Regions from separate parts of the Pseudomonas ekonensis genome, predicted to be linked through region 2. Evidence: predicted binding sites of a transcription regulator. Region 2 holds the regulator's gene; each other region holds the start of a gene.
The links. Region 2 encodes FliA, which starts transcription of late flagellar genes. Its sites were predicted from a motif close to CTAAAGTTTNNNNNNNNNNNGCCGNTAA; they were not measured.
Positions count from the first base shown of each region.

Region 1: KVG96_RS09745 (methyl-accepting chemotaxis protein) is a predicted target of FliA. The motif match lies at 1,575-1,602, and genes of this name have one in related genera.
Region 3: flgM (flagellar biosynthesis anti-sigma factor FlgM) is a predicted target of FliA. The motif match lies at 3,894-3,921, and genes of this name have one in related genera.

Region 1 covers NZ_JAHSTS010000001.1:2,193,478-2,198,542, reverse strand. The annotation lists gene KVG96_RS09760 (MmcQ/YjbR family DNA-binding protein) at 1-156, shown strand, start outside; gene KVG96_RS09755 (DUF1294 domain-containing protein) at 190-600, opposite strand; gene KVG96_RS09750 (undecaprenyl-diphosphate phosphatase) at 597-1,427, opposite strand; gene KVG96_RS09745 (methyl-accepting chemotaxis protein) at 1,729-3,363, shown strand; gene pnuC (nicotinamide riboside transporter PnuC) at 3,480-4,046, shown strand; gene KVG96_RS09735 (AAA family ATPase) at 4,043-4,567, shown strand; gene fapA (functional amyloid chaperone FapA) at 4,926-5,065, shown strand, end outside.
Region 2 covers NZ_JAHSTS010000002.1:840,622-855,331, forward strand. The annotation lists gene KVG96_RS16820 (DUF2802 domain-containing protein) at 1-249, opposite strand, end outside; gene KVG96_RS16825 (chemotaxis protein CheW) at 250-735, opposite strand; gene KVG96_RS16830 (CheW domain-containing protein) at 811-1,773, opposite strand; gene KVG96_RS16835 (ParA family protein) at 1,879-2,667, opposite strand; gene motD (flagellar motor protein MotD) at 2,711-3,601, opposite strand; gene KVG96_RS16845 (flagellar motor protein) at 3,617-4,357, opposite strand; gene KVG96_RS16850 (protein-glutamate methylesterase/protein-glutamine glutaminase) at 4,357-5,493, opposite strand; gene KVG96_RS16855 (chemotaxis protein CheA) at 5,543-7,828, opposite strand; gene KVG96_RS16860 (protein phosphatase CheZ) at 7,868-8,656, opposite strand; gene KVG96_RS16865 (chemotaxis response regulator CheY) at 8,675-9,046, opposite strand; gene fliA (RNA polymerase sigma factor FliA) at 9,216-9,956, opposite strand; gene fleN (flagellar synthesis regulator FleN) at 9,953-10,783, opposite strand; gene flhF (flagellar biosynthesis GTPase FlhF) at 10,897-12,237, opposite strand; gene flhA (flagellar biosynthesis protein FlhA) at 12,249-14,378, opposite strand; gene flhB (flagellar biosynthesis protein FlhB) at 14,633-14,710, opposite strand, start outside.
Region 3 covers NZ_JAHSTS010000001.1:937,056-942,120, forward strand. The annotation lists gene KVG96_RS04295 (glutamine synthetase family protein) at 1-676, shown strand, start outside; gene KVG96_RS04300 (MFS transporter) at 746-2,095, shown strand; gene KVG96_RS04305 (flagellar brake protein) at 2,177-2,923, opposite strand; gene KVG96_RS04310 (flagella synthesis protein FlgN) at 3,016-3,483, opposite strand; gene flgM (flagellar biosynthesis anti-sigma factor FlgM) at 3,532-3,858, opposite strand; gene flgA (flagellar basal body P-ring formation chaperone FlgA) at 4,007-4,768, opposite strand; gene KVG96_RS04325 (chemotaxis protein CheV) at 4,851-5,065, shown strand, end outside.

The DNA of each region.
Region 1 (5,065 bases), on a different contig from region 2:
ATCGGCCCGGCGCCGTACCTGGCGCGGGCGCAGTGGATCATCATGCACCCGCCCTACCCGCTGGGCGCCAAGGAACTGCAAGGGTTGCTGCAGCGCTCGCACCAGTTGGTGGTGGGCAAGCTGCCCAAGCGTACGCAGGTCGGGTTATTGCTTTGATCTGTTGGAGCGTTGGGGTGAGCCCATCGCCGCTCAAAACACCGCAGACAGCGCAGAACCGTAGAACAGCCGGTCGATCCAGAACATCTGGTGCATCCCCACGATCATCCAGAACACGATCTGGAACGACGCCTTGCGCGTCTTGTGGCGGAACACCTGCTGCGCGATCAACGCGCCCGGCCAGCCGCCGGCCAGCTCCACCGCGTGCAGGATGTTCTCCGGCGTGCGCCAGGCCTCGTTGCGGGCCTTGCGCTTGTCGCCCCAGTACAGAAAGAACGCCACCGCGCTGACGACCCCGTAGGCCGCCAGCGGGATCAACGAGATCCCGCGCAGCCACATCGACAGCGAGCCGTACAGCGGCAGCGCGCACACGGCCAGGAACACCGCCAGCTTCACCTTCAGGTGCTGGACACCGCCCCCGCGGCGGGCGCGGGCATCGCTCATGGCTTGGCCGCCGTCCAGTCCACCCAGCCGAACTGCCAGGTCGCCAGGATCACCAGACCGAACACGATCCGGTACCAGGCGAACGCCGCGTAGCTGTGGCTGCCGATGAACTTGAGCAGCCCGCGCACGGCGATCATGGCGAAGATGAACGCGGTGACGAAGCCGATGGCGAACACCGGGAAGTCCGCCGGCACGAACAGGCCGCGGTACTTGTAGCCCGAATACACCGCAGCACCGACCATGGTCGGCATGGCCAGGAAGAACGAGAACTCGGTGGCGGTCTTGCGCGACAGGCCGAACAGCAGGCCGCCGATGATGGTCGAGCCGGAGCGCGAGGTGCCGGGGATCATCGCCAGGCACTGGGCGAAGCCGATCTTCAGCGCGTCCGTCCAGGTGATGTCATCGACCGTTTCGGCGTGCACCTCATGCTGCCGGCGCTCGGCCCACAGCATGACGAAGCCGCCCAGCACCAGCGCAGTGGCCACGGTGATCGGGTTGAACAGGTAATGGTGGATCAGGTCGGCGAAGACCACCCCCAGCACCACGGCGGGCAGGAAGGCGATCAGCAGGTTGGCGGTGAAGCGCCGCGCCCCCGGCTGGGTCGGCAGCCCGACCACCACGTCGAAGATCTTGCGGCGGAACTCCCAGACCACCGCCAGGATGGCGCCGAGCTGGATGATGATGTTGAACGCCATGGCCCGTTCGCCGCCGAAGTCGAGCAAGTCGGCGACAATGATCTGGTGTCCGGTACTGGAAATGGGCAAAAACTCCGTCAGCCCCTCTACAACTCCTAGAATCAATGCCTGCAAGGCGGTCCAAAGATCCATCAGTCCCCCAAAGAGCGATGCCCGGCGGCATGCCCCGATAATATTTTTTCGATCGTTCACTGCGAGAAGCGTAGCCGCTGCGGCGCGGGCCGCACGCGCACAGAATCCACATCAGGCGGTCAAAATTCCGTGAAGAATCAATCGCCATTCAGGTTTTTCCGTGCGGGGCCGAAATCCTAACAGACAAGCCGAAATAACGCTGTGCGTTATACGACTTGGGTCGCGTAGGCGCCCGCCCCGAAACGTGGTTGGATGCTGGCGGCGTTTTATGACAAGAACAAGAAACCGGAGTGACAGCGTTATGAACAGCTTGCGCAGTGTGTCGATCAGCCGACGCTTGTGGCTCATCTTGATTGTGGCGGTGGTCATGCTGCTGACCCTGGGCGTGTTGATGCTCAAGCAGGTGCACGACGGCCTGTACCACGCCAAGGCGCAGAAGACCCAGCACGTGGTGCAGACCGCCAGCGGCCTGCTGACCTACTACCAAGGGCTCGAGGCAGCGGGAACCCTGACCCGCGACGCCGCGCAGAAGCAGGCGCTGACCGCGATCCGCGGCCTGCGCTACGACCAGAACGACTATTTCTGGATCAACGACCTCACGCCCGTGATGGTCATGCACCCCACCAATCCCAAGCTCGAGGGCCAGAACCTTTCGGCGATCCGCGACCCGGACGGTTTTGCGGTGTTCAACGAAATGGTCGCCATCGCCAAGTCCAAGGGCGCCGGCATGGTCGACTACCGCTGGCCGAAACCCGGCGCCAGCGAGCCGGTGGCCAAGACTTCCTACGTGAAGCTGTTCGAGCCGTGGGGCTGGGTGATCGGCTCCGGCGTGTACATCGACGACGTGCAGGCCGAGTTCCAGGGCCAGGTGCTGAAGGCCTCGGCGGTCGGCCTCGTGATCGCGTTGATCATGGCCGTGCTGGTGATCCTGATCGCCCGCAGCATCGTGCGGCCGTTGCAGGAAAGCGTCAGCGCCATGGCCAACATCGCCAGCGGCGAAAGCGACCTGACCCGCAGCCTCGACACCCACGGCCAGGACGAAGTCACCCAGTTGGCCCATCACTTCAATGCCTTCACCGCCAAGCTGCGCCGGGTGATCGGTGACTTGCAGGCCTCCGCCGGCGCTTTGGGGCAGTCGTCCAGCGAACTGGGCAACGATGCCGCCCAGGCCCAGGAGCGCAGCCAGCAACAGTCGCAACAGATGGAACTGGTGGCCACGGCCGTCAACGAAGTCACCTACGGCGTGCAGGACGTGGCCAAGAACGCCGAGCACGCCGCCAGCGAAGTGCGCGACGCCGAAGCCCAGGCCCAGCAGGGCCAGATCAACATCGACGGCAGCCTGCAGCAGATCGACAGGCTGTCCGGCACCATCGACCAGGCCGTCGAGGTGATCCGCACCCTGGCCGCCGAAAGCACGCAGATCGGCAGTGTGCTGGAGGTGATCCGCTCGATCGCCGAGCAGACCAACCTGCTGGCGCTCAACGCCGCCATCGAAGCGGCCCGGGCCGGTGAACAGGGCCGCGGGTTTGCCGTGGTGGCCGACGAGGTGCGCCTGCTCGCGCAGCGTACGCAGAAGTCCACGGCGGAGATCCAGGCCATGATCGAACGCCTGCAGAACCATTCCGAGGCGGCGGTCAAAGTCATCGGCGAAAGCAGCACGGCCTCGCAACTGACCATCGAACAGGCCGGCCTGGCGGGCGCCAGCCTGAACGCCATCGGCCAGGCCCTGCGCAACCTCAACGGCCTGAACGCCTCGATCGCCAGCGCCACGCTGCAACAGGCCCATGTGGTCGAGGACATCAACCAGAACGTCACCCAGGCGGCGGGCCTGTCCCACAGCACGGCGCTGGCGGCCGAGCAGTCCAGCGCCGCCAGCGTGCGCCTGGGCCAGTTGAGCGAGCAGCTGAACGGCCTGTTGCGCCAGTTCAGGGTCTGACCCTTCTGTGGCGAGGGCGCTCGCTCTCGCCACGGGTTCCGGGCGGGAGCAGGCTCGCGCCATCGGGTTTTTTGGGTACAATCCGGCCCCTCTTCCGCTCCCTTCAAGGATTGTGCATGTCCGGGCTTGAACTGTTTGCCGCCGCTCTCGGCGTGATCGCCGTCTGGCTGACGGTCAAACAGAATCCGTGGTGCTGGCCGATCGGGCTGGTCATGGTGCTGCTGTACAGCTGGATCTTCTTCGAGGTGAAGCTGTATTCGGACATGTTGCTGCAAGTGGTCTACGCCGCCTTGCAGCTCTACGGCTGGTGGCAATGGACGCGCGCAGGGACGATGCACGACGGACGCCAGGTCAGTCGGCTTGCCCCGTCCTCGATCTTGCAGGGCCTGGGCGTCGGCGCCGTCGGCAGCCTGCTGCTGGGCGGCGCGATGGCCCATTGGACCGATGCCGCGCAACCCTGGCTCGATGCCGCGCTGACCGGCTTCAGCCTGGTGGCGCAGTTCTGGATGGCCCACAAGCGCCTGCAGTGCTGGGCATTGTGGATCGTGCTGGATGTGGTCTTCGTCGCCCTCTTCCTCTACAAGGCGCTGTACCTCACCGCCGCGCTGTACGCCCTGTTCACCCTGATCGCGGTGCTGGGCTGGCGTGAATGGCGGGCCGACCCGGCGTTGCGCAGCGCATGAAGACCGTCGTCCTCACCGGCCCCGAGTCCACCGGCAAAAGCTGGCTGGCGGCCAGCCTCCAGCAACGCTTCGGCGGTGTGCGGGTGGACGAGTACGTGCGCACCTTCATCGAGCAAAAGGCCCGCGACACCTGCCTGGCCGACATCCCCGAGATCGCCCGCGGCCAATTGCAACGCGAAGACCAGGCACGGGGACAGCGGCCGGCGCTGCTGATCCTCGACACCCACCTGCTGAGCAACATGCTCTGGAGCCAGGCCCTGTTCGGCGACTGCCCGGCGTGGCTGGAGGAACAATTGCTGGCCCGCCGCTACGACCTGCACCTGCTGCTGTCCCCGGAGCAGATCGAATGGACCGACGACGGCCAGCGCTGCCAGCCGCAACTGAGCGAACGGCAGGCGTTCTTCGACGCCACGCAAGCCTGGCTGGAACGGCACCGTCAGCCGCTGCGGATCATCCGCGGCGACTGGGACGAACGGCGCCGCGAAGCCTTCGCGGCGGTCGAGGCCCTGCTGGCCGGCTGACCCGTTCGCCGGGGCCTCTGCCCCGGCCTTTTCCCCTGCTTTGGGGCCAAAGTGTCCATTCCTGAAACACGTCCCCCGCTGCAAAGTGCCCGTCTTGGCGCGCTTCATCGCTTTGTCATGCCTTCTGTTACAGCGGTGAAACAGCATCGCGCAAACCCTTGTTCCAGAGCTTTGCGTCGGCTTTGGCTCACCTGCGGGCCCGGTGCCTGTATCAACGCTGAAACAGGTTTTGTATCAGCCTTGCGCGACGCAAAACCAACCCTTTGAAATCCATGGAGTTTTCAAAACCGGCACAGCTTTCGCTCTCTCCCTCACAACGCTGACCTGGGCTCGGCCCATTGAAGAAGGAACAGCCACCGTGGGGAATATCAAAAAAGGCCTGACCTGCCTCCTGGTGATCGGATCCGCCGCCAGTGCACTCATCAGTTTCAACGTTCAGGCCGGCGGCAACGGCGTGATCGTGCTCAATCGCGATGTCCAGCCTACACCCATCGGCCG
Region 2 (14,710 bases):
CTGAGTGATCTTGTCCGGCAAAGGGCTGACCACCGCGCGCAGCTCGTGCAGGTCTTCGCCCATGCGCACGTTGCCGTTCTGGTAGTCGTCGACACGCTTGGCCAGCTCCTTGATGCGCTGGTCACGCAGCGCATCGCCCTGGGCCTGCTGCGCAGCGATCAGCCGCTGCGCCTTGATGTACGCCAGAAACATCGCCAGCGTGCCCGCCCAGAACAGGAACAGGACAATGACCGCCACCTCGAGAATCAATCAGATGTTCTCCAGTTCCGACCATTCTTCTTCGGTCATCATCTTGTCCAGCTCGACCAGGATGAGCAACTCGTTGTTCTTGTTGCACACGCCCTGGATGAACTTGGCCGACTCTTCGTTGCCGACGTTCGGCGCGGTCTCGATCTCCGACTGGCGCAGGTAAACCACTTCAGCCACGCTGTCGACCAGGATGCCGACGACTTGCTTGTCGGCTTCGATGATGACGATACGGGTGTTGTCGCTGACTTCGCCGCTCATCAGGCCGAAGCGCTGACGGGTGTCGATCACGGTCACCACGTTGCCGCGCAGGTTGATGATGCCCAGCACGTAGCTCGGCGCGCCCGGCACCGGAGCGATCTCGGTGTAGCGCAGGACTTCCTGGACGCGCATCACGTTGATGCCGTAGGTCTCGTTGTCCAGCTTGAAGGTCACCCATTGCAGGATCGGATCTTCAGAACCCTTTGCCGCAGTCGCCTTGTCGTTCATACCCTAGCCCCTCGAAAAACCGCGGTTGGCGGTGTGTGTTCCGTGCGCCGGCACCCGGGTGCCGGCGCGTGTCTGTTATGTCGGTTTGCGGTTCGGCGTACTGCCGGACATGTGCTTCGCCCCGCCGCTGGCGATCAGTTGCGCCAGTGCGGCGACATCGAGCAAGGCGCACATGTGTTCAATCACCGTGCCGGCGAGCCATGGCCGCTGACCCCGGTGAGTCCTCCATTTGATTTCGTTCGGATCCAGTCGCAGCGAACGGCTGACCTGATGCACCGCCAGGCCCCATTCGTAGCCCTGGACCGAAATCACGTACTGCAGCCCCTGACGGAAATCGTCGCGGTAACGGTCGGGCATGACCCAGCGCGCGGTGTCCAGCACCTTCAGGTTGCCGGACTGGCTTGGCAGGATGCCGAGGAACCATTCCGGCTGACCGAACAGCGGCGTCAGGTCGTGGCCGGCCAGCGAGTAGATCGAACCCAGGCACACCAGCGGCACCGCCAGGGTCAGGCCCGCGACGTCGAACAGCAGGCACTCGAAGGCTTCGGACGCCCAGGCCGGACGGCCGTCGGTGTCGGCTGGCGGCGGTGTGTTGCTCGGCGGCAGGTGCACTTCGACCAACGGCGCGACGAGCGTCGGCTCGGCAGGCGTCGCGACCGGTGCCGGCGCAGGTGCCGGCTCGGGCTCGGGCTCTGCCGGCAGGGTCGCCGGCTGCAAGAGGCGCGTCTGCAAGAGCGGCGCGAGGGTCGAGAGCGGCGCGCGCGGCTCCGGCTCCTCCAGCAGCGCGACCGGCGGCTTGCTCACCGCGGCGGCTTTCGGGGCGGCGACCGGCGCCGAAACGCTGGCGGCCTTCTCGGCATCGCGCGCTTGCTCTTCGAGCACGGCGGCCTGGAATTCATCGAGGGCGGCGTTTTCCGGCGCAGGCGGCACCGTTTCGGCCGGCGCCTCAAGCACCTCGGGAACGTCCTGCAGCAGGCCGTCCAGATAGGACTGCAGCGCCTGCTGCGGGCGTGTGGTGAGCTTGATCGGGCGGTTCATCGGCGGACATCGCCCGACAGGAGCACCGCGTCGCCTGCTGCGCGGGCAAGCCCGCTCCCACAGGTGAGGTGCGAATCGAAAAGAGGCGGACGGGTCAGGGTCATGTCACGCCACCTGCGCAACGGACTGCTGCGCCAGCAGGTGCTTGAGCAGTGCGCGGTAGGCCAGCACGCCGCGGCTCTTGCCGTCGAACTGCGAAGGCGTGACGCCGGCGCGGCTGGCGTCGCGCAGGCGGGTGTCGACCGGGATGTAGCCCTGCCAGATCTCTTCGGGGAATTTGTCGCGCAGGATGCGCAAGGTGCCCATCGACGCCTGGGTGCGGCGGTCGAACAGGGTCGGCACGATGCTGAACGGCAGCGCCTGCTTGCGCGAGCGGTTGACCATCGCCAGGGTGTTGACCATGCGCTCCAGGCCTTTGACCGCCAGGTGTTCGGTCTGCACCGGGATCACCAGTTGCTGACTGGCGGCCAGGGCGTTGACCATCAGCACGCCGAGCAGCGGCGGGCTGTCGATGATGGCGTAGTCGAAGTCCTGCCACAGCTGCGCCAGACTCTTGGCGATCACCAGGCCCAGGCCGCTCTGCCCCGGCGACTGGCGCTCCAGGGTGGCCAGCGCGGTGCTGGACGGCAACAGGGAAATGCGCTCGTCGCTGGTGGACAGCAGCAACTGGCCCGGCAGGCCTTCCGGCACGCTGCCCTTGTGCAGGAACAGGTCGTAGTTGCTGTGCTCCAGGCTGTCGGGGTCGTAACCGAAATAGCTGGTCATCGAGCCGTGGGGGTCGAGATCGACCACGACCACGCGCTTGCCCGCCTCGGCCAGCAACCCGGCTAAAGCGATGGAGGAAGTGGTTTTACCGACACCACCCTTTTGATTGGCGACTGCCCAGACTCTCATTCGGATCGTTCCACCCGGCCGGGATGCCCGGCCGAGACATAGCTCAGCGTATTAATGCGGGTGACGGAGAATTGACGGCACTCTCGCGTCCCGACGTCTTGGCCGGGTTCGGTGCAGTTTGTGTGCCAGCCCGCTTCAGTGCCGCGTCCGGCGTCGCATGGGCGGTGCCGGTGCCGGTCAGGCTGCGGCGCACATCCAGGTTGCGCGACACCACCAGCACCACGCGGCGGTTCTTCGCCCGGCCTTCGGCGGTGGCGTTGTTGGCCACCGGCTGGAATTCGCCGTAGCCCACCGACGCCATGCGCCCCGGGTTCACGCCCTGCATTGCGAGCATGCGCACGATGCTGGCCGAACGCGCCGAAGACAGTTCCCAGTTGGTCGGGTACTGCGCGGTGCGGATCGGCTGGTCATCGGTGAAGCCTTCGACGTGAATCGGATTGTCGAACGGCTTGAGGATCGCCGCGACCTTGTCGATGATGTTGAACGCCACATCGCTCGGCATCGCGTCGCCGCTGCCGAACAGCAGGCTGGAGTTGAGTTCGATCTCGACCCACAGCTCGTTGCCGCGCACGGTCATCTGGTTGGAGGCGATCAGGTCGCCGAACGCGGCGCTGATGTCGTCGGCGATGCTTTTGAGCGGGTCGCTGGCGCCGGCGATGCCGGCGTCGACCTGCTCCGAGTCCTTGACCAACGGCTTGGCCGGGGTCACGGTCTTGGGGCGCTCATCACCGATGGGAATGGGCTTGAGCGCGCGGTCGGCGTCGGTGAAGACCCCGATCAGCGCCTCGGAAATGATCTTGTACTTGCCTTCGTTGATCGACGAGATCGAGTACATGACCACGAAGAACGCGAACAGCAAGGTGATGAAGTCCGCGTAGGACACCAGCCAGCGTTCGTGGTTGACGTGTTCTTCATGCTGCCGGCGACGAGCCATAGTCCATTACCCCCATCAATCCATGAAGCCCTGAAGCTTCAGCTCGATAGAGCGAGGGTTTTCACCTTCGGCGATCGACAGGATCCCTTCCAACAACATTTCGCGATAACGCGACTGCCGCAACGCGATTGACTTCAGCTTGGCGGCGATCGGCAGCAGCACCAGGTTGGCGCTCGCCACACCGTAGATGGTGGCGACGAACGCCACGGCGATGCCGTTGCCCAGCTGCGACGGATCGGCCAGGTTGCCCATCACGTGGATCAGGCCCATCACCGCACCGATGATGCCGATGGTCGGCGCGTAGCCGCCCATGCTTTCGAACACCTTGGCCGCCTCGACGTCGCGGGCTTCCTGGGTGAAGAAGTCCACCTCGAGGATGCTGCGGATCGCTTCCGGCTCGGCGCCGTCGACCAGCAGTTGCAGGCCCTTGCGCGAATAGGCGTCGGGTTCGGCGTCGGCCACGCCTTCCAGCCCGAGCAGGCCTTCCTTGCGTGCGGTGAGGCTCCAGTTGACGACGCGGTCGATGCCGCCGGCCAGGTCGACCCGCGGCGGGAAGAAGATCCACGCCAGGATCTGCATGGCGCGCTTGAAGGCGCTCATCGGCGACTGCAGCAGCGCGGCGCCGATGGTGCCGCCCAGCACGATCAGCGCCGCCGGCCCGTTGGCCAGCGCGCCGAGGTGGCCGCCCTCAAGGAAGTTGCCGCCGATGATGGCGACAAACGCCATGATGATCCCGATAAGGCTTAGAACATCCATCAGATACACGCCTCGACGATGTGCTTGCCGATGTCGTCCAGGCCGTACACCGCGTCGGCCAGGTCAGCCTTGACGATGGCCATCGGCATGCCGTAGATCACGCAGCTGGCCTCGTCCTGGGCCCAGACGGTGCTGCCGCCCTGCTTGAGCAGCCGCGCGCCTTCACGGCCGTCGGCGCCCATGCCGGTCAGCACGACCGCCAGAACTTTGTCGCTATAGGACTTGGCGGCGGAACCGAAGGTGATGTCCACGCACGGCTTGTAGTTCAGGCGTTCGTCGCCCGGCAGGATCTTCACCGCGCCGCGGCCGTCGATCATCATCTGCTTGCCGCCGGGGGCCAGCAGCGCCAGGCCGGGACGCAGGATGTCGCCGTCCTCGGCTTCCTTGACGCTGATGCGGCACAGCTTGTCCAGACGCTCGGCGAAGGCCTTGGTGAACGCCGCCGGCATGTGCTGGATCAGCACGATCGGCGCCGGGAAGTTGGCCGGCAGTTGGGTGAGCACCCGCTGCAGGGCCACCGGGCCGCCGGTGGAGGTACCGATGGCGACCAGTTTGTAGGCCTTGCGCTTGGGGGCCGGCGACGAAGCGCTGGCCGCCGGTGCGCGTGCAGGCGCAGGAGCAGGCGCCGGGCGGGCCGGTGCGCTGGTGCTGTGGCTGCTGAAGCCGGACGCCGCCGGAGCAGGCGCAGGCGTCGGCGCAGCGGCCGGCGCCGGTGCGCTGTAGGCGCTGAAACGACGGTTGCTGCGCGAGATGCTGTGCACCTTCTCGCACAGCAGTTGCTTGACCTTCTCCGGATTGCGGGAGATGTCTTCGAAATTCTTCGGCAGGAAATCCACCGCGCCGGCATCCAGCGCATCCAGGGTCACCCGGGCGCCTTCATGGGTCAGCGAGGAGAACATCAGCACCGGGGTCGGGCAGCGCTGCATGATGTGCCGCACGGCCGTGATGCCGTCCATCATCGGCATCTCGTAGTCCATGGTGATCACATCGGGCTTGAGGGCCTGAGCCTGCTCGATCGCCTCTTTACCGTTGGTCGCCGTACCGACGACCTGGATGGTCGGATCCGCCGAAAGAATTTCCGAGACGCGGCGGCGGAAAAAACCCGAATCGTCCACCACCAGGACTTTGACTGCCATAAACACTCCATTAGGTGCAGCGAGGCGCTGGCGCCCCGCTGCCCCGGATTCAAATACGCCGTGCGGCGTAACGCTTGAGCATGCTCGGAACATCGAGAATCAGCGCGATGCGGCCGTCACCGGTGATGGTGGCGCCGGACATGCCCGGAGTCCCTTGAAGCATCTTGCCCAACGGCTTGATGACCACTTCTTCCTGGCCGACCAGTTGATCGACGACGAAGCCGATCCGCTGGGTGCCCACCGAAAGGATCACCACATGGCCTTCGCGCGGCTCTTCGTGAGCGGCGGAGCTGACCAGCCAGCGCTTGAGGTAGAACAGCGGCAGCGCCTTGTCCCGCACGATCACCACTTCCTGGCCGTCCACCACGTTGGTGGTCGACAGGTCGAGGTGGAAAATTTCGTTGACGTTCACCAGCGGGAACGCGAACGCCTGGTTGCCGAGCATCACCATCAGGGTCGGCATGATCGCCAGGGTCAGCGGCACCTTGATGACGATCTTCGAGCCCTGGCCCTTGGTCGAGTAAATGTTGATCGAACCGTTGAGCTGGGAAATCTTGGTCTTCACCACGTCCATGCCCACGCCGCGGCCGGACACGTCGGAGATCTCGGTCTTGGTCGAGAAGCCCGGAGCGAAGATCAGGTTGTAGCACTCGGTGTCGCTCAGGCGGTCCGCCGCATCCTTGTCCATCACGCCGCGCTTCACGGCGATGGAACGCAGGACGTTCGGGTCCATGCCCTTGCCGTCGTCGGAGATCGACAGCAGGATGTGGTCGCCTTCCTGCTCGGCCGCCAGGATCACCTTGCCGCCGCGGGGCTTGCCCGACTCTTCGCGCTCTTCCGGCGACTCGATGCCGTGGTCGACCGCGTTGCGCACCAAGTGCACCAGCGGGTCGGCCAGCGCCTCGACGAGGTTCTTGTCCAGGTCGGTCTCTTCGCCGACCAGTTCCAGGTTGATCTCTTTCTTGAGCTGGCGCGCCAGGTCGCGGACCAGGCGCGGGAAGCGGCCGAACACTTTCTTGATCGGCTGCATCCGGGTCTTCATCACGGCGGTCTGCAGGTCCGCGGTGACCACGTCGAGGTTCGACACGGCCTTGGACATGGCTTCGTCGCCGCTGTTGAGGCCCAGGCGCACCAGACGGTTACGCACCAGCACCAGCTCGCCGACCATGTTCATGATCTCGTCGAGGCGCGCGGTGTCGACCCGCACGGTGGTCTCGGCTTCGCTGGTCGGTTTTTCCGGCGGTGGCGCGGCCGGGGCACGCGCTGCCGCTGGCGCGGCCGCAGCAGCCGGCTTCGGCGTTTCGGCCTTGGCCTCAGGCGCCTTGGCGGCCGGTTTCGGCGCCGCAGCAGCGGCCGGGGCCTTGGCAGCCGGCGCGGCAACCGCAGCAGTGCTGCCCGCCGTCACCGGCGCACCGGTGTTGACGTCGGTGAACTTGCCTTTGCCGTGCAGCTCGTCGAGCAGCGACTCGAATTCGTGGTCGCTGATCAGGTCGCTGCCGGCGACAGCGGCGGCCGGTGCGGCAGCAGCCGGGGCCGGAGCCGACGCGATCGCCGATTCCAGCGCTTCGACGGCGAAGTTGCCTTTGCCGTGCAACTGGTCGAGCAAGGCTTCGAATTCGTCGTCGGTGATGTCCGAGCTGTCGCCCGCCGCCGGGGCCGCCGCAGCGGGTGCCGCCGGGGTGACCGCCTCAGGTGCGAACTGGCCTTTGCCGTGCAACTGATCGAGCAGCGACTCGAACTCGGCGTCGGTGATTTCGTCGCTGGCCGCTTCGTCGCCCGCAGGCGCAGGTGCGGCGGCAGCCGCCGGGGCCTCGGCTTCGGCCTTGACGGCGCTCAGCGAGTCCAGCAGTTGTTCGAATTCGTTGTCGGTGATGTCGCCCGAGGCGCTTTCGGCAACCGGCTCCTCAACCACTTCCGCAGCGGCAGGCGCGGCCTCATCGGCCGACTGCGGCTCGGCCAGGCGGGCCAGGGCCGCCAGCAGTTCCGGGGTGGCGGCGGTGATCGGGCTGCGGTCGCGGACTTCGCCGAACATGCTGTTCACCGAGTCCAGCGCCTCAAGCACCACGTCCATCAGTTCCGCATCAACGCGACGCTCACCCTTGCGCAGGATGTCGAACACGTTCTCGGCGATGTGACAGCACTCCACCAGCTCGTTGAGCTGAAGGAAGCCGGCGCCCCCTTTTACAGTGTGGAAACCGCGAAAAATTGCGTTGAGCAAGTCTGCGTCGTCCGGACGGCTTTCCAGCTCGACCAGTTGTTCGGACAGTTGCTCAAGAATCTCGCCGGCCTCAACCAGGAAATCCTGAAGGATCTCTTCATCGGCGCCGAAGCTCATTAATGGGGTGCTCCTACAGGTCTAAAAACCCAAAAAAACTCAAAATCCAAGGCTGGATAACAAATCGTCCACATCGTCCTGACCGGACACAACGTCTTCTCGTTTATCGGCATGAATCTGCGGACCTTCACCCTGCGAGAGATGTTTTTGCGGATCTTTTTCGGCAAGCATCGCCGCACGGTCATGTTCGATGCCCGCAAAGCGGTCCACCTGACTGGCCATGAGCACGAGCTTGAGCAGATTGCTTTCGACTTCGGTGACCAATTGGGTCACGCGCTTGATCACCTGACCGGTCAGGTCCTGGTAATCCTGGGCCAGCAGGATGTCGTTCAGGTTGCCCGACACCGCCCGGCTGTCCGCGCTGCTGCGCGCCAGAAAACCGTCGACCCGGCGCGCCAGTTCGCGGAACTCTTCGGCCCCGACCTCGCGACGCATGAACCGGCCCCAATCGGCGCTCAGCGCCTGGGCTTCGTCAGCGAGCGCGTTGACCACCGGCGTTGCGCTCTCCACCAGATCCATGGTGCGGTTGGCGGCGTTCTCGGTCAGCTTGACCACATAGCCAAGGCGCTCGGTCGCATCGGTGATCTGCGACACCTCTTCGGCCTGGGGCATGTGCGGATCGATATGGAAATTGACGATCGCACTGTGCAGCTCGCGCGTGAGCTTGCCCACTTCCTGGTACAGGCCGCGGTCACGGGTCTGATTGAGCTCATGGATCAGTTGCACGGCCTCGCCGAACTTGCCCTTTTCAAGGCTGTCGACCAATTCGACCGCGTGTTTTTTCAGCGTCGACTCGAAGTCGCCCTGTGAAGACTCTTTATGCTCCATAGCTCCCCCGCGCGTTCATCAGCCGATGCGTTCGAAAATCTTCTCGATCTTTTCTTTCAAAGCCTGGGCCGTGAATGGTTTGACCACGTAGCCGTTGACGCCGGCCTGGGCCGCTTCGATGATCTGCTCGCGCTTGGCTTCCGCCGTCACCATCAGGACCGGCAGGTGCTTGAGGCGCTCGTCGGCGCGCACCTTGCGCAGCAAGTCGATGCCGGTCATGCCGGGCATGTTCCAGTCGGTGACCAGAAAATCGAAGTGCCCGCTTTCCAGCATCGGCAACGCGGTGTTGCCGTCGTCGGCCTCGGCGGTGTTGGTGAACCCCAGGTCACGCAGCAGGTTCTTGATGATCCGCCGCATCGTTGAGAAATCGTCAACGATGAGGATTTTCATGTCTTTGTTCAATTCGACCTCCAAGCAGTCTTAAACGCGCCCGGCAACGGGACGCGCCATTTCATTCAATCCGGCAAGGCACTCTCGATGACTGTCTGGAGCACAACGGATCGAGACCGGTGCCGCTCACCACCGCACCAGCCTCGTTCGCAGTGTCCCCACACTGCCTTCAGCGCGCTCGCCACTCCCCCAAACGCCCCCGCAAACGGGCCGCGCACTGGCTGTGCAACTGGCTGACCCGCGATTCGCTGACGCCAAGGACCTCACCGATTTCCTTGAGGTTCAGTTCCTCGTCGTAGTACAGCGCCAACACCAGTCGCTCGCGCTCCGGCAAATTGGCAATCGCGTCCGCCAGCGCCGCCTGGAAGCGTTCGTCTTCCAGATCGCGCGACGGCTCAAGATGAGCGCTGGCGCCATCCTCATGCAGCCCTTCGTGTTCGCCGTCCTGCAGCAGGTCGTCGAAACTGAACAGCCGGCTGCCCAGGGTGTCGTTCAAAATCCCGTAGTAATCGTCGAGACTCAATTGGAGTTCGGCCGCAACCTCGTGATCTTTAGCGTCACGGCCGGTTTTAGCTTCAATCGCGCGAATCGCGTCGCTGACCATGCGGGTATTGCGGTGGACCGAGCGCGGTGCCCAGTCCCCTTTGCGCACCTCGTCAAGCATCGCGCCGCGGATCCGGATGCCCGCGTAGGTCTCGAAACTGGCGCCCTTGCTGGCGTCGTATTTGTTCGAGACCTCGAGCAGGCCGATCATCCCGGCCTGGATCAGGTCTTCGACCTGCACGCTGGCCGGCAACCGCGCCAGCAAGTGGTAGGCGATGCGCTTGACCAGCGGCGCATAACGCTCGATCAGCTCGTACTGCGCATCGCGCGCCGACTTCTTGTACAGGTTCATACCGCTGGCGGTCATAGCACAGGCCCTGCCGTTTGCTGCACGAGACGCTCGACGAAAAACTCGAGGTGGCCGCGCGGGTTGGCGGGCAGCGGCCAGGTGTCGACCTTTTGAGCGATCGCCTTGAAGGCCAGGGCGCACTTGGAACGCGGGAAGGCTTCATAGACCGCACGCTGCTTCTGCACCGCCTTGCGCACGCTTTCGTCATAAGGCACCGCGCCGACGTATTGTAGGGCGACGTCCAGGAAGCGATCCGTGACCTTGGTCAACTTGGCGAACAGGTTGCGCCCTTCCTGCGGGCTCTGGGCCATGTTGGCCAGGACGCGGAAACGGTTCATGCCGTAGTCGCGGTTGAGCAGTTTGATCAGTGCGTAGGCGTCGGTGATGGAGGTCGGCTCGTCGCAGACCACCAGCAGCACCTCCTGGGCGGCGCGCACGAAACTGACCACCGAGTCACCGATGCCCGCAGCGGTGTCGATCACCAGCACGTCGAGGTTGTCGCCGATGTCGCTGAAGGCCTGGATCAGGCCGGCATGCTGGGCCGGGCTCAGGTGCACCATGCTCTGGGTGCCTGAGGCGGCCGGCACGATGCGGATCCCGCCGGGGCCCTGCAGCAGCACGTCGCGCAGCTCGCAGCGGCCTTCGATCACGTCGGCCAGGGTGCGTTTGGGTGTGAGGCCCAGCAGAACGTCGACGTTCGCCAGACCCAGGTCGGCGTCCAGCAGCATGACCCGACGGCCAAGCTCTGCCAGCGCCAGGGACAAGTTCACTGACACGTTAGTCTTGCCGACGCCACCTTTGCCGCCGGTCACCGCGATCACCTGTACGGGATGCATGCTGCCCATGTTATTTCTTTACCTTGTCTTGCATAGACGGAGGCCACATTACTGGCTGCGCGTTCACGACCGGAACAATGCGTGGCAGGCCATCGATGTAGGTACAAAAACTGTTCATTACCTCAGCCGACCTGCTTGGTCGGGCTGTGGTAGATATCAGCGAACATGTCGGCCATGGCTTCTTCGCTGGGTTCTTCCTGCATTTGCACGCTGACGGCGCGGCTGACCAGTTGGTGACGGCGCGGCAGATGCAGGTCATCCGGGATCCGCGGGCCGTCGGTCAGGTAGGCGACCGGCAGTTCGTGGCTGATCGCCAGGCTCAGCACTTCGCCGAGGCTGGCCGTCTCATCCAGTTTAGTCAGGATGCAACCGGCGAGCCCGCAACGCTTGTAACTGTGATAAGCGGCCGTCAGCACCTGTTTCTGGCTGGTGGTGGCCAGAACCAGATAGTTCCTGGAGCGGATGCCGCGGCCGGCCAGGCTTTCCAGCTGCATGCGCAGCGCCGGATCGCTGGCCTGCAGGCCGGCGGTGTCGATCAGCACCACGCGCTTGCGCAGCAGCGGGTCCAGCGCCTGCACCAGGGACTGGCCCGGATCGACGTGGGTCACCGACACATTGAGGATCCGGCCCAGGGTCTTGAGCTGTTCCTGGGCGCCGATGCGGAAGCTGTCCATGCTCACCAGGGCAATGTTCTGCGCGCCGTACTTGAGCACGTAACGCGCCGCGAGCTTGGCCAGGGTGGTGGTCTTGCCCATGCCGGCGGGGCCGACCATGGCGATCACCCCGCCCTCTTCCAGCGGTTCGACCTCCGGCACGCCGATCATCCGCGCCAGGTGCGCCAGCAGCATGCGCCATGCCTGGCGCGGCTCCTCGACGTCGCTGATCATCGCCAGCAGGTCGCGCGACAGCGGGCCCGACAGGCCGATGCGCTGCAGGCGGCGGTACAGGTTGGCCTGGGCCGGACGGTTGCCCTGCAACTGGTTCCACGCCAGGGTGCCGAGCTGAACTTCCATCAGCTCGCGCAGGCTGTTGAGCTCCGAACGCATCGAGTCGAGGGCGCGCGGATCGACACCGGCCGGGGCCGGCGCAGGCGCCGGTGCGGGACGGGCCGGTGCGGCGTAGGCCGGCTCCGACAACGGTTCGGCGGCGGTCAGCGGCAAGCCGGCGGTCAACGGCAGCCCGGCGAACAACTGACGGTTGGTGTTGCCGTCGGCTTCGCCGCGCAGGCTCAGCTCGGCCTGGGCGGTGACGATGCGCGACTGGGTCTTGCGCAGCTCGTCTTCGAGTTCCATGTTCGGCACGCGCGGGGCCAGCGCCGACAGTTTGTAATCCAGCGCCGCGGTCAGCTCGACACCGCCGGCGATGCGGCGGTTGCCGATGATGGCGGCATCAGCGCCCAGCTCATCACGAACCAGCTTCATGGCCTGACGCATATCGGCGGCGAAAAAACGCTTAACTTGCATAAACCACTACCTCAGCCGTTGGGCCCTACTGTCGCAACGATGGTCACTTGCTTGTTGTCCGGAATTTCCTGGTAGGCCAGCACGTGCAGTCCGGGAACTGCCAGGCGACCGAAGCGCGAGAGCATCGCGCGGACCGGGCCTGCCACCAGCAGGATCACCGGTTGGCCTTGCATTTCCTGACGCTGGGCCGCTTCGATGAGCGAACGCTGCAGCTTCTCGGCCATGCTCGGCTCCAGCAGAACGCCCTCTTCCGAGCCTTGTCCTGCCTTTTGCAGACTATTGAGCAAAATTTGTTCCAACCTTGGTTCCAAGGTGATCACAGGCAGCTCGGACTCAGTGCCTACAATGCTTTGGACGATGGCGCGGGATACGCCGACCCGCACGGCCGCCACCAGCGCGGCGGTATCTTGACTCTTGGCGGCGTTGTTGGCGATCGCTTCGGCGATGCTGCGGATGTCGCGCACCGGCACGTGTTCGGCCAGCAACGCCTGGAGCACCTTGAGCAACTGCGACAGGGTGACGACCCCCGGCACCAGCTCTTCGGCCAGCTTCGGCGAGCTCTTGGCCAGCAGGGTCATCAGTTGCTGCACTTCCTCGTGGCCGATCAGTTCGCTGGAGTGCTTGTACAGAATCTGGTTCAGGTGGGTCGCCACCACGGTGCTGGCGTCGACCACGGTGTAGCCGAGCGACTGCGCCTGGGCGCGCTGGCTGACTTCGATCCACACCGCCTCAAGGCCGAAAGCCGGATCTTTGGCGGTGATGCCGTTGAGCGTGCCGTAGACCTGGCCCGGGTTGATCGCCAGTTCGCGCTCCGGGTAGATCTCGGCTTCGGCGAGGATCACGCCCATCAGGGTCAGGCGGTAGGCGCTCGGCGCCAGGTCGAGGTTGTCGCGGATGTGCACGGTGGGCATCAGGAAGCCCAGGTCCTGGGAGAGCTTCTTGCGCACGCCCTTGATCCGCGCCAGCAGTTGCCCGCCCTGGTTGCGGTCCACCAGCGGGATCAGGCGGTAGCCGACTTCCAGGCCGATCATGTCGATCGGCGTCACATCGTCCCAGCCCAGCTCCTTGGTCTCCAGGGCGCGGGCCGGCGACGGCAGCAGTTCCTGCTGGCGCTTGACCTCTTCCAGAGCCTGCACCTTGGCCACGTTCTGCTTCTTCCAGAACAGGTAGGCGCCGCCGGCCGCCAGGGCCGCCATGGTCAGGAAGGAGAAGTGCGGCATGCCCGGCACCAGCCCCATGATCGCCATCAGGCCGGCCGCGACGGCCAGCGCCTTGGGCGAGGCGAACATCTGGCGGTTGATCTGCTTGCCCATGTCTTCGGAACCCGAGGCACGGGTCACCATGATCGCGGCGGCGGTGGACAGCAGCAGTGATGGCAATTGCGCCACCAAACCGTCACCGATGGTCAGCAGGGCGTACACCTTGCCGGCGTCGGCGAAGGTCATGTTGTGCTGGAAGATACCGACGGCCATGCCGCCGATCAGGTTGATGAACAGGATCAGCAGGCCGGCGATGGCGTCACCGCGCACGAACTTGCTGGCACCGTCCATCGAACCGTAGAACTCCGCCTCCTGGGCCACTTCCGCCCGGCGGGCCTTGGCCTGGGTCTGGTCGATCAGGCCGGCGTTGAGGTCGGCGTCGATCGCCATCTGCTTGCCGGGCATCGCATCGAGGGTGAAACGCGCGCTCACCTCGGAAATCCGCCCGGCACCCTTGGTCACCACGACGAAGTTGATGATCATCAAGATGGCGAACACCACGATGCCGACCACGTAGTTGCCGCCGATCACCACCTCGCCGAAGGCCTGGATCACCTTGCCGGCGGCGGCATGGCCGTCCTGGCCGTGGAGCATCACCACCCGCGTCGATGCCACGTTCAGCGCCAGGCGCAGCAGCGTCGCCACCAGCAGGATCGTCGGGAACACGGCGAAATCCAGCGGCCGCAAGGCGTACACGCACACCAGCAGCACGACGATGGACAGCGCGATGTTGAAGGTGAAGAACACGTCCAGCAGGAACGGCGGCACCGGCAACATCATCATCGCCAACATGACCAGCAGCAACAGCGGCACACCCAGATTGCCCCGGCTGAGCTCCGACAGGTTGCTGCGGGCACTGTTGATTAACTGAGAGCGATCCACCGGTTTTCCCCGTTCCTTTCAAGCAAACTTTTGACGCCCGAAGCGGGCGCACGGCGGCTACTGCAAAAAGCCTTCCAACTTTTGCCGGGGATTGAAATAGAAGGGATTACCTTGCTTTTTTGTAGGAGCGAGCCTGCTCGCGATAGCAATCGTCCAGCCACTGAAAGGTGAATGACAAACCGCTATCGCGAGCAGGCTCGCTCCTACATTTGGAATGCGTTTCCCTGTGGGAGCGACGGTGATCGGCGCTGAACTCAGGAATCGCGCCGCAGGTCCGGCGGAATCGGCAGGTCGTCCTTGAGCGGCTCCGGCGGCTTGCCCTTGCCGGCGCG
Region 3 (5,065 bases), on a different contig from region 2:
CCTGTTCAAGCACCTGCTCAAGGAAGTCGCGCTCAAGCACGGCCTGACCGTGGTGTGCATGGCCAAGCCGCTGGCGCACACGCCGGGCAGTTCGATGCACATTCACCAGAGCATCGTCGAAACCGGCAGCGGCAAGAACGTGTTCAGCGACGAGGCCGGGCAGCCGACCGCGATGTTCCGCCATTTCATCGGCGGGCAGCAGGCGGGCCTGGCCGACTTCACCGCGCTGTTCGCGCCGAACGTCAATTCGTACCAGCGCCTGTGCCATCCCTATGCTTCGCCGAACAACGCCTGCTGGTCCCACGACAACCGTGCGGCGGGCCTGCGCATTCCGGCCAGTTCGCCGGTCGCCCGCCGGGTCGAGAACCGCTTGCCCGGCGCCGACGCCAACCCGTACCTGGCGATCGCCGCCAGCCTGGCCGCCGGTCTGCACGGCATCGAGCATGAGCTTGAGCCGACCGCGCCGATCCAGGGTGAGTTCGAGGTGCCGGACAATCTTTCGCTGCCGTGTACCTTGCACGCGGCGCTGGAGCGTCTGAAGCGTAGCCAGTTGGCCCGGGAACTGTTCGGCAAGGAGTTCATCGAAGGCTACATCGCTTCGAAGAGCATGGAGTTGACCAGTTTCCTCGATGAAATCACTCCCTGGGAACGGCGCGTTCTAGCTGCCCAGGCCTGACGAACCGCCGCCGTCGGGCTATCGTTCGGATAGCCCGACACTTACCGCAAGGAGCCGCTCGGAACGCCGATGCGCCAAATCTGGAAATCCTTTCGAGCGCTGTATTTCGCCTCGCTGATGATGCTGATCGGTTCGGGCCTCCTTTCCACTTATCTGGCTCTGCGCCTGGCGGCCGATCACGTCGACGGACTGTGGGTCGGTGCGTTGATGGCGGCCAACTATTTCGGCCTGGTGCTGGGCGGCAAGATCGGCCACCGGCTGATCGCCCGGGTCGGGCATATCCGCGCCTATTCCGCGTGCGCCGGGATCGTCGGCGCGGCGGTGCTGGGCCACGGCCTGGTGGACTGGCTGCCGGCGTGGCTGGTGCTGCGGACCATCGTCGGCCTCGGCATGATGTGCCAGTACATGGTCATCGAGAGCTGGCTCAACGAGCAGGCCGACGCCAACCAGCGTGGCCTGGTGTTCAGCGGCTACATGATCGCCTCGTACCTGGGGCTGGTGCTGGGCCAACTGATCCTGGTGATGCACCCCGGCCTGGGGCCGGAGCTGCTGATGCTGGTGGCGCTGTGCTTTGCCCTGTGCCTGGTGCCGGTGGCCCTGACCCGGCGGATTCACCCGGCCCCGCTGCACCCGGCGCCGATGGAGCCGCGCTTCTTCATCAAGCGCGTGCCGCAGTCGCTGAGCACGGTGCTGGGGGCGGGGCTGATCATCGGTTCGTTCTACGGCCTGGCGCCGCTGTATGCCTCGCAGCAGGGGCTGTCCACCGAGCAGGTCGGTCTGTTCATGGGTAGCTGCATCTTCGCCGGGCTGCTGGTGCAGTGGCCGTTGGGCTGGCTGTCGGACCGTTACGACCGGGCGCTGCTGATCCGCAGTTTTGCTTTGGTGCTGGCGGTGGCCGCGTTGCCGTTGGCGATCCTGCCGCAGGTGCCTTTGGAGGTGCTGTTCGCCGTCGGGTTCCTGTGTTCGCTGGTGCAGTTCTGCCTGTACCCGCTGGCGGTGGCGTTTTCCAACGACCATGTCGAGAGCGAGCGGCGGGTGTCGCTGACGGCGATGCTGCTGGTGACCTACGGCGTGGGCGCTAGCATCGGTCCGCTGGTGGCCGGCGTGCTGATGAAGCTGTTCGGCAGCCAGAGCCTGTATGCGTTCTTCACGTTCTTTGCGCTGGTGCTGGTGTGGCGGATCCGGCCGAAGGCCGTGACCAACCTGCATCAGGTCGACGACGCGCCGCTGCATCACGTGGCGATGCCCGACAGCATGTCCAGCTCGCCGCTGGTGGCGGCCCTTGACCCGCGCGTGGACGAGCAGGTGGTGCAGGAACAGATGCACAGTTCGGTCAACCCGGAGCCTGCGGCGGATGCCGATCCGGCAGCGGCGGGGGATGTGTCTGCCGAAGCGGACGCCGAGCCTGCCAAGCCCTGACCGGCCTTGCCGGTTGCCGTAACGAAAAACGGGCAGTCACCGCAAAGTGACTGCCCGTTTTTCATGGCGCTGGCCTGACGGTCAGAAGTCGTCCTTGTCGAAGCGACGGGCCTCGCGCTGCAGTTGGTAGACGAAGCGCTCGACGTTGCGTGCCACCGGGCCGCTGATGTTGTGAAAGCGCAGGCCGGCGAAGGTCATGTTGAGCTTTTCTTCGAAATGCAGGTAGCGCAGTTCGACCGAGGTCGACTGGTTGCCGAACAGCGGGGTGGCGATCAGGCGGTCGTAGACCTGGCCCAGTTGCAGGCGCCCGGTGATGTCGCCTTCGAAACGCAGCTTGCAGCCGGTGGCGGAAATGTCGAGCAGTTTGCCGGCGATCGGCGACTTGAGCTTTTCGCCGCCCAGTTCGACATTGACCAGGTCGGTCAGCTTCAGGGCTGCGCGAAAAGCGTTGCGGCGCTGGTGGTAGACCACTTCGGTCGGCATGGCGCCGCTGTAGAAACGGTCGCCTGCGGATTCTTCGATGGTCAGCGGGGTGCTGCATTCCCAGGCGATGCGCACGCCCTCGTGGAAGCCTTCGACCTTGAACGGCTCGCCGGCCTGGAGGAAGCGCTCGCCGTCGCGCGGGATCATTTCGTCCAGGGCGATGGTGCCGCTGTCACGGTCGACCTTGATCAGGTAGCTCTGAAAGCGCTGGCTGCGCTCGTGGAACGTAATGATCAAAGGGTCGTGGCTTTCTTGCAGCTGGCGCAGGTTGCTGGAGATCTCCAAGGGCGTGGTGAGCACCTTGGGTGGCTGCGGAGCATCATCCGCGCTGAGGGCATTGGACACGTTGAATCAATCTCCAGACAAAATTTGACTACGGCTAGCCAGCATTTTGCCAGCATGTTTCACGTGTTGATAGGGCGCCGGCACGGAAGGGCTCACGCCTGGCTGAGCGCGCGTGGTTTCTGCAGGTTCGCGAAGGCGCCGCTGGCATCGTAGAGCGCGGGAGGCTCACCGCCGGTGAGGATCTTCAGTTGGTTGGCCGTGGCGGCCTGCTGGATCCGGATCGACTGGCCGTTCTTGAGGTTGGCGGCATGGCACTGGGCGATCAGGTCGGTCAGCACGTCGCTCTGGGACAGCAGCCGGTCGCCGACGCTCGATTGGCTGGCCAGTTGCTCAAGGCCTTGGCGGTCAGCGGGCAGGTTGAGGCTGGCGAGGATCTCGCTGCGCTTGCGGCCATGCTGCTCGAGCAGAATGATCAACGCCTGCTTGCTCGCCAGAATCTCTTCCAGCAGCGGCATGTCGCGACCGTGCAGGGCGAGGTACTCGCTTTGCAGCAACTCCAGCAATTGTTGAGCTGGAGCAAAGTCGTCGATGATCAGTTGCAATAAAGTTGTGTCGTGCATGGCTGGCCTTGGGTTTTAAGCGTCCAAAAGCCTGGCGCAGACCGGGGCCTAGCGCTGGGCTTCGAAGTTGAGCAGTTTGCTGGCTACACGGTTGCTGTCGACCTTGTAGCTGCCATCGGCGATCGCTGCCTTCAACTCGGCCACACGGCCTTTGTCGACGACAGGCTGGTCGCGCAGCTTGTCAGTGATCTTCTGCAACTGTTGAGCCTCATTGCTGAGGTGTACCGATTCCCCGCTTTTTGCGGCAGTGGCCTGTTCGGCCGGGGCGTTCAGCGGTGCGGAAGCGCCGGTTTCGGCGGTTTCCTTGGGTGCGCTGGTACGTGTGCCGCCCGTAAGTGACGAGGAGCTGTTCAAACGGCTGAAATCGATGACCATGTTAAAAACCTCTGGGAATTTGGACGCTTGCCATGTTCTCGGCCATCCCCTGGAAAACTTTAGGCCCTTTTGTCAATGAGCCTGCAAGCGCCGGCGCGTCTGTCGCTGCGGCACAGTTTAGGGAAGGGCTGCGGTCTGCGCCAGTTTTCTACATCGCCACTTCCACTTGGCCGGGCGCGATGACCTGCGCCTTGATGACCCGCTGGGAATTGAGGTTTTTCACCCGGATCTGTTCCTTGAGCCCGCCGTTGGACAGGGCTTCGCCCGGCATGCGCACGGCCAGCGTGCCGCTGCGGGCGGTGATGACCACCTGATCGCCTTTGCGCACGACTTCCGCCTGCTCCAGGTGCACCAGGGTGATCACCTGATCGGCGACCGTTGGTCGGGTCAATTTCTGTCCGATCGCCTGATCCACCGACGTCAGGAAACCCTGGTTGATCTGACTCACGTCGCGCTCGCGCAAGGTCACGTCCTGGGGTTCGATGATCCCGGCGCGCTTGAGGGGGCGGGTGGTGGTCACGATCTCGCGAAACAGGCGGACTTGAGCGGGCACGAACACCGTCCAGGGGGATGCGCCTTCGCAGCGCACCTTGACCGTCACCCGTCCCAGCGGACGTGCCGGGCTCTCCAGGGAGGCTGTCAATTCCTTGTCGCACATAGGCATGCGCATGCGCGGGTCGAGCTGGTTGACTTCGATTTCGTAGCGGCCTTCCGTTTGACTGGTGGCCAGATAGTCTTCTACGGTGAATTCAAGAAAGCCTTGAGTGACGCCGATAAGCATGTCAGGCAAGGTAACCGCATCAGCAACGGCAGGGCTGCCAGCGAAAAAGAAGCAAACGGCCGACGCCGCGCAAAGCCATCTGCGGATCGGGGATGCCGGGCGTCGAAAAAATGTCGTTTGAGTGTTCATACGGGTTAAAAAGCAAGCGCCGTGCCGTTTGGCAACGAATGTGCGTCGCAACAACACTTGGCGTTGGCGTAGGAGTCTGTGCATGGCTGGTGTAATGGATTCGGTGAACCAGCGCACGCAACTGGTGGGGCAGAATCGCCTGGAGCTGCTGTTGTTCCGTCTCGACGGTCAGCAGCTCTACGGGATCAACGTGTTCAAGGTTCGGGAAGTGCTGCAATGTCCCCAACTGACGCTGATGCCCAAGTCCAGTCCTGTCGTGTGCGGGGTGGCGAATATCCGGGGGGCGACCATCCCGAT